Regions from separate parts of the Mesosutterella faecium genome, predicted to be linked through region 2. Evidence: predicted binding sites of a transcription regulator. Region 2 holds the regulator's gene; the other holds the start of a gene.
The links. Region 2 encodes sigma-54, which starts transcription at its own class of promoters, with help from an activator protein. Its sites were predicted from a motif close to TGGCANGNAANCTGCTTT; they were not measured.

Region 1 (3,411 bases), 280 kb from region 2:
GACGGAGGTGTATTCCCTCAGCTCCGGGTTGGTGAGCTCGCTGTCGAGCAGCTGGGCCGCGCCGCGTATGCCCCCCAGAGGGTTTTTGATCTCATGGGCCAGGTTGCGGAGCACCTGGCGGTTGGCTTCAGAGAACCCGAACTGGTGCTCCTGGCGCGCGGCCAGCAGCGTCATCTCATAATCAGTGAACTCGATGAGCAGCGTCGGCTGACCGCGGAGCAGAGGCCCTGCGCTCACCGCCGCCCGGACGGGATGACCGGCCTCTGAATACTGCGGCACATAAAGATTCACAATTTCAGAGATCGAGTCCTGGCCCTGCCGCTCCGGTTCAGCTCCTCCAGGGCAGAATCTCTTCAGCCACTGAGGAAGGCCGCGGAAAAAAAGCGAGGCATCCTGGCCGCAGATCGTATTTTTTGACAGCCCGGTCAGGATTTCGGCTGAGGCGTTCGCGTACAGAACGGCCCCCCGGCTGTCCGTCAGGAAAACCGCCGTCGTGATCGAATCAAGATCCAAAATGCCCTTGGCCGCCGAGGAATGTCTGGAATCCATGGCCCTGAGCCTCCGATGGTTGAAAAAAAGGGGGCTTGCGCCCCCCTTGCTGTCATCCGCCCCGGATATCAGCCGGAGTAGTACATGTCGTACTCAATCGGATGAACCGCCGCCCGGTAGGACTGAACCTCCTGTTCCTTCAGGGCGATGTAGGCGTCGATCATGCTGTTGCTGAACACGCCGCCGCGGGTGAGGAACTCGCGGTCCTTGTCGAGATACTCCAGAGCCTGGGCGAGCTCGCAGCAGACCGTCGGGATCTTGGCGTTTTCCTCCGGAGGGAGATCGTAAAGGTTCTTGTCGGCAGGATCACCCGGGTTGATCTTGTTCTGGATGCCGTCGAGACCGGCCATCATCAGAGCGGAGAAGGCGAAGTAGGAGTTGGCCATCGGGTCGGGGAAGCGCACCTCGATGCGGCGGGCCTTTTCGCTGAACACCTTCGGAATGCGGATGGAGGCGGAGCGGTTGCGGGCCGAATAGGCGAGCTTCACCGGGGCCTCGAATCCCGGCACCAGACGCTTGTAAGAGTTGGTCGTCGGGTTCGTGATCGCATTCAGGGCACGGGCGTGCTTGATAATGCCGCCGATGTAGTAGAGCGCGAGTTCGGACAGGCCGGCGTAGCCGTTGCCCGCGAACAGATTCTTGCCGTCCTTCCAGACGGACTGGTGGACGTGCATGCCCGAGCCGTTGTCGAACGCATAGGGCTTCGGCATGAAGGTGGCCGTTTTGCCATAGGAGGCCGCCACGTTCCAGACGGTGTACTTCAGGATCTGCGTCCAGTCGGCCCTCTGCACCAGAGTGCTGAACCGGGTGCCGATCTCGCACTGGCCGGCCGCGCCCACTTCGTGGTGGTGGATTTCAACCGGAACGCCCTGCTGGGTGAGCAGCGTGCACATCTCGGCGCGGATGTCCATCAGGGTGTCGATCGGGGGAACCGGGAAATAGCCGCCCTTCGGCTGCGCGCGATGGCCCAGGTTGCCGCCTTCGAACTTGAGAGAGCTCGACCACGGAGCCTCTTCGCTGCCGATCTTGAAGAAGCTGCCCGAGGGATCCGTACCGTAGCGGATGCTGTCGAAAATGAAGAATTCAGGCTCCGGTCCGAAGTAAACCGCATCGCCGATGCCCGTTGTCTTCAGGTAAGCCTCCGCGCGCTTGGCGAGCGACCTCGGATCGCGGTCATAGCCCTTGCCGGTGTCCGGCTCGAGGACGTCGCAGGTGAGCAGCAGCGTGTTCTGCTCGCGGAAAGGATCCATGCGCGCGGTTTCAGGATCGGGAAGCAGAAGCATGTCGGAGGCTTCAATGCCCTTCCAGCCCGCAATGGAAGATCCGTCAAAAGGCTGGCCGACGTCAAACGTGTCTTCATTGAGCTCTTCGGCCGGAATGGACAGGTTCTGCTCCTTGCCGCGAGTGTCAGTGAAACGGAGACCAACGTACTTTACGTCGTTGTCTTTTATCATCTGGAGGACGTCATTTGCCGTCGTCATCGCTTTCTCCTAAAGAATCTGCAGATACAGGCCGCAGCCTGAAAAGTGGATTTACTTGGATATAAGCACAAAGCGTGCCAGAATTAAAACCGCGGAAAGACGGGGCTTCTGCACAAGAAGGATGCCGCAGCGCCTCTTTTCGGGGCATCAATTCAAACCTGCATGCCCCATAATAGTGCATTTAAACGGTGAAATGCACCCGCGTGATGCTTTTCATTTCTTCAGTTCCCTGAATCCGATCTCAGCCTGGGTGACCCCGCTTTTCAGGCGGTCCATGACGCGGATGAAATTCGCATCGCGGTTCGAGCGGTCGTTCTCAGGGTGGTAGAGATGGAAAACGCAGGTCGCGAAGGCCCCGCTCTTATGCCGAACGCCTGAATTGAGCAGCCGGACGGCCAGATCCGTGTCCTCATAGCCCCAGCCGGAGAAAACCTGGTCAAACCCGTTGATCCGCTCAAAGTCCTCTCGCCAGACCCCGAGGTTGCAGGTGCGGACTTTCTGCCACCGCCCCGCTCCTATTTTGCGGCAGAGGCTGGTTGGAATGCTTACGAGCGGCAGCAGCCTGTTGAGATCCTTTCTCATAACCAGCCGGCCGATTTCCAGCGCTCCCAGATCCGGCAGGCTGATTTTTTCGTCTTCAACCCGGGCCGTGAAGCACTTGGAAAGCAGCACCCGGTTGCCGGCCACCATCCAGCCGGGCTCGGCGAGGCCCCTGTGCCTTGAAATCCAGTGTCTCTGCGGAACGCAGTCGCCGTCCAGAAACAGAAAATACTCCCCCGAGGCTTCCGAGGCGGCCAGGTTTCTGACGCGCGCCGCCCTGAACCCCCGGTCTTCCTGCCACGCATGCTTCAGCGCGACTGGAAACCTTCCGGCCCACTGCCTGACAAGCAGGCCCGTCTCCTCGCGGCTTCCGTCATCGCCGACGATGACCTCGAAGTCCCTGTCTTCCTGCTCGCTTAAGGCCGAAAGGACCCGATCCAGTGCTTTGGGCCGATTGTAGGTTGTGACGATGACGCTGATCAGCACTTTTTTCTCCAGTCATCCAGGCGCGGTCAAATTAAAAAAATCTCCTGCAGGTCAGAAAGAAAGTCCATTCCTTTTTCCGTCGCCCGGAATCTGCCGCCCGCATCGGCCAGCAGCCCCCGGCGCCTCGCCTCGTCGAGCTCGGGCCTGATAGCCTCCTCCCGAAGCCCCGTCCTGCTCTCAAAATAGATTCGGGGCACACCGTCTGTGAGCCGCAGCGCATCGAGCATAAACTCAAACGGGAGCTGCCTGTCGGCGACCCACCTGGAGTGCGCCGTACCCTGGCCGCGGCGAACGCCGTCCATGTACCTGGCGGGCGATGAATGCTTGGCGAAGCGCAGGACTCCTTTCTTGGTCG
Region 2 (3,411 bases):
GAGAACCGAAAATGGCGTGCTCAAGGACGAGGCGACGGGTCAGCTCATCGTCTACGACATCCGCAATGCCCGCTCCCAGGCCCAGGGCGGCACGGTAGGCGGCGAGCGGCAGCGCGTCACGACTATCATTGCGCCCCGGAAAAAGGACAATGAATCCGGCAGTTCGGCTAAAGACACCACGGGGCTCAGGTCGTCGGATTCCATCGGCACCCGCCGCAAGGAGTAAGCCGTGACCGATTCCCTGAACTCGCTTGTGAAAGGATCCCACACCCTTGAGACCCGGGCCCTGCGCAAAAGATACGGCAGCCGCATAGTGGTGAAGGACGTGTCGCTGCAGGTGAAAAGCGGTGAAGTCGTCGGGCTGCTCGGTCCAAACGGCGCGGGCAAGACGACCAGCTTTTATATGATCGTGGGACTCGTGCCGGTCGACGGCGGCTCCATCTACCTCGACGGGGAGAACATCACCCACCTACCCATTTACCGGCGCTCCCGCATGGGGCTTTCCTATCTGCCGCAGGAGGCGAGCGTCTTCCGGTCACTGACCGTCGAGGACAACATCCGCGCTATTCTGGAACTGCAGAAGGATGAGCAGGGAGCTCCCCTGGCCAAGAGCCAGATTGACGAGCGGCTGGAGGAGTTGCTCGACGAGCTTTCCATTCAAGGCGTGCGCACTAATCTCGGCATCTCTCTGTCCGGCGGCGAACGCCGCCGCACGGAGATCGCCCGCGCTCTTGCGGCCAGACCGAAGTTCATTCTGCTTGACGAGCCGTTCGCGGGCGTCGATCCCATCGCTGTCAATGAGATACGAAAAATCATCCGCATCCTCAAGGACCGCAACATCGGCGTGCTGATCACAGACCACAATGTCCGAGAGACTTTCAAAACCTGCGACCACGCCTATATCATCGCTGACGGCCACGTCCTTGCAGCCGGGTCCCCGGAGCAGCTCAGCCGCAACCCGGAAGTGCGGCGCACCTATCTGGGCGAAGACTTCGATTATCCCCGCAGCGCCGCGGATCGCTAACGCCGGAACTGACCGCATTGAGCAACGCACTGAAAATTGTTCAGAGCCAGAAAATGGTTCTGACCCCCCAGCTGAAGCAGTCCATCGAACTGCTTCAGCTGCCGACGGCAGACCTGCTGGAGACCATCAGCCGCACTCTCGAGGAAAACCCCTTCCTGGAGCTTCCGGAAGACTCGAGCGGGGAGGACTCGCCGCTTCGCGGCTCTCCGGAGTCCGAGGCACAGGCCCCGCGGCACGAGGAAGAGTCCGACTCAGCCGCCTCCGCTCCGCTCAACGACATGCCGCCCGAAGTCGACTTGGTTCACCAGCCCTGGGGAATGCCCGAAGGTGACGATGAATACTCTCCTATCGATCGCGCGGTCTCTCTGACCACCCTTGCCGACCACCTGCAGGAAGAACTCGGGCTGCTGCGGCTCGATCCGGATATTTCCGCCAAGGCTTCCTTTCTGATCGGGGAGCTCGACGACGACGGTTTCCTGCCGATCTCCCTCGAGGAGGCGGCCAAAGACTTTGAGCGCATCACGTCCACCAAGCCCGCGGAGCCGGAGCAGTGGCAGGAGGCGCTCCGGGTGTTGCGCGGGCTCGATCCCATCGGCGTGGGCGCCTCCTCTCCGCAGGAGTCGCTGCTGCTGCAACTTGAGAGCAGAATCCAGTCCTGTCCGCCGGAAGAAAGAAAGATTCACGAGCTTGCGAAAAAAGCCATCGCCGAGCATCTCCAGGAACTAGCCCGGAAAGATTTCTCCCGACTGAAAAAGTGCCTTGGCTGTTCCGACGAAGAGGTCCGGGGACTCTACGGCTGCATCCAGTCGCTCACGCCAAGGCCCGCTGCGCTCTACAAAAGCTCGCCCACGCTTTATGTCATCCCCGACGTGTTCGTCAGGCGTCAGGCAGGCCGCTGGGAGGCGCTTCTCAATCCCGCCACCGTACCCCCTGTTCGCATCAACGAGCGGCTCGTGAGGCTGATGAGCGCTCAGGAAAACGGGCGGTCAAAGGAAATGAGCGGCTGTCTGACCGCCGCCAGGACATTCGCGCACAGCGTGAACCAGCGATTCGAGACCATCCTGAAGGTCGCTCAGGCCATAGTGCGCAGGCAGCAGGATTTCTTCAGCAGGGGCGAACTCGCGCTGACGCCCATGGTGCTGCGCGACATCGCCGAAGACACACAGCTGCACGAGTCCACCGTTTCGAGGGCGGTGAACGGGAAATACCTTCAGTCCTCCCGCGGAGTCTATGAATTCCGTCACTTCTTCAGCTCCCATGTTTCCAACGCCTCGGGCCAGGCGGTTTCGTCAAAAGCGATCCGCACTCTGATCCGCGAGTTCGTCGAAGGTGAACCGCCCGACAGACCGTTGTCCGACTCCCAGCTAGCAGCGCTGCTGGTCGGCAAAGGCTTCGCCGTGGCACGCAGGACCGTCGCAAAGTACCGCGAGCAGGAACAAATCCCTATCGCCTCGCTGCGGAAAAAAATCCCTCTCTGACGTACCATAGTCGCAGCGTTCAATTTCCGTACGGCAGGGGCTCCGTCCATGCAAGTTATCGTTGTGACCGGGCTGTCGGGATCCGGCAAGTCCGTGGCCATTAAGCAGCTCGAAGACAGCGGTTTTTACTGCATTGACAACCTCCCGGTTGACTTCATCGTACCGGTCGCGAAAGCCTTGGACTCGAGCGGGCAGCGGCACATCGCAATCTCGGTGGATGTCCGCACCCATGCCGCCCCTCAGAAGGCGAAGGAAAAGCTCTCCGAACTCAGACACCTGGGTTACGACGTGAAGGTGCTCGCCCTCACCGCCTCAACCCCGGCCATCGTCCAGCGTTATTCGGAAACAAGGCGCCGCCATCCCCTCACCCCCCTCAACCGCAGGCCCGGGGACCAGACCGGCCTGCAGGAGGCGATAGCCAAGGAGCGGGCCCAAATGGATCTTCAGGTCGGGGAGGTGCTTGACACGACCGACCTGTCGCCCTCGACGCTGCGCGCCTGGATCCGGCAGTTCATCAACGCGCCCGCCTCCGAAATGACCTTGTCCTTCGAGTCCTTCGCGTTCAAGAAGGGCATTCCCGTCGCCGCCGACCTCGTGTTCGATGCCCGCTGCCTTGCCAACCCCTACTACGAGCCGGGCCTGAGGGAGCTCACAGGAAAAGACGCTCCTGTCATTGAGTTTCTGGAGAAGAAAACAGACGCACTGAAATTTGTCGGCCACATCGAGGAATTCATCCGCACCTGGCTGCCCGCCTATATGTCCCAGGACAGGCACTACCTGACGGTATGCATCGGATGCACCGGCGGGCAGCACCGCTCCGTGTACGTGGCCGAGGCCCTCTTCCGGCGCTTTGCGCGCACGCCAGGCGCCGTGGTCCGCCACCGCGCTCTCGACAACAAGACGCCTCAG

Region 1: glnA (type I glutamate--ammonia ligase) is a predicted target of sigma-54. The motif match lies at 2,093-2,110, and genes of this name have one in related genera.

What each region holds. Positions count from the first base shown of each region.
Region 1 covers NZ_JAKZJU020000001.1:920,574-923,984, reverse strand. Annotated here, with positions in the region: gene glnL (nitrogen regulation protein NR(II)) at 1-549, opposite strand, end outside; gene glnA (type I glutamate--ammonia ligase) at 618-2,030, opposite strand; gene MUN46_RS04320 (glycosyltransferase family 2 protein) at 2,244-3,056, opposite strand; gene hemW (radical SAM family heme chaperone HemW) at 3,083-3,411, opposite strand, start outside.
Region 2 covers NZ_JAKZJU020000001.1:643,066-646,476, reverse strand. Annotated here, with positions in the region: gene lptA (lipopolysaccharide transport periplasmic protein LptA) at 1-226, shown strand, start outside; gene lptB (LPS export ABC transporter ATP-binding protein) at 230-1,024, shown strand; gene rpoN (RNA polymerase factor sigma-54) at 1,042-2,502, shown strand; gene rapZ (RNase adapter RapZ) at 2,551-3,411, shown strand, end outside; gene mutY (A/G-specific adenine glycosylase) at 3,408-3,411, opposite strand, start outside.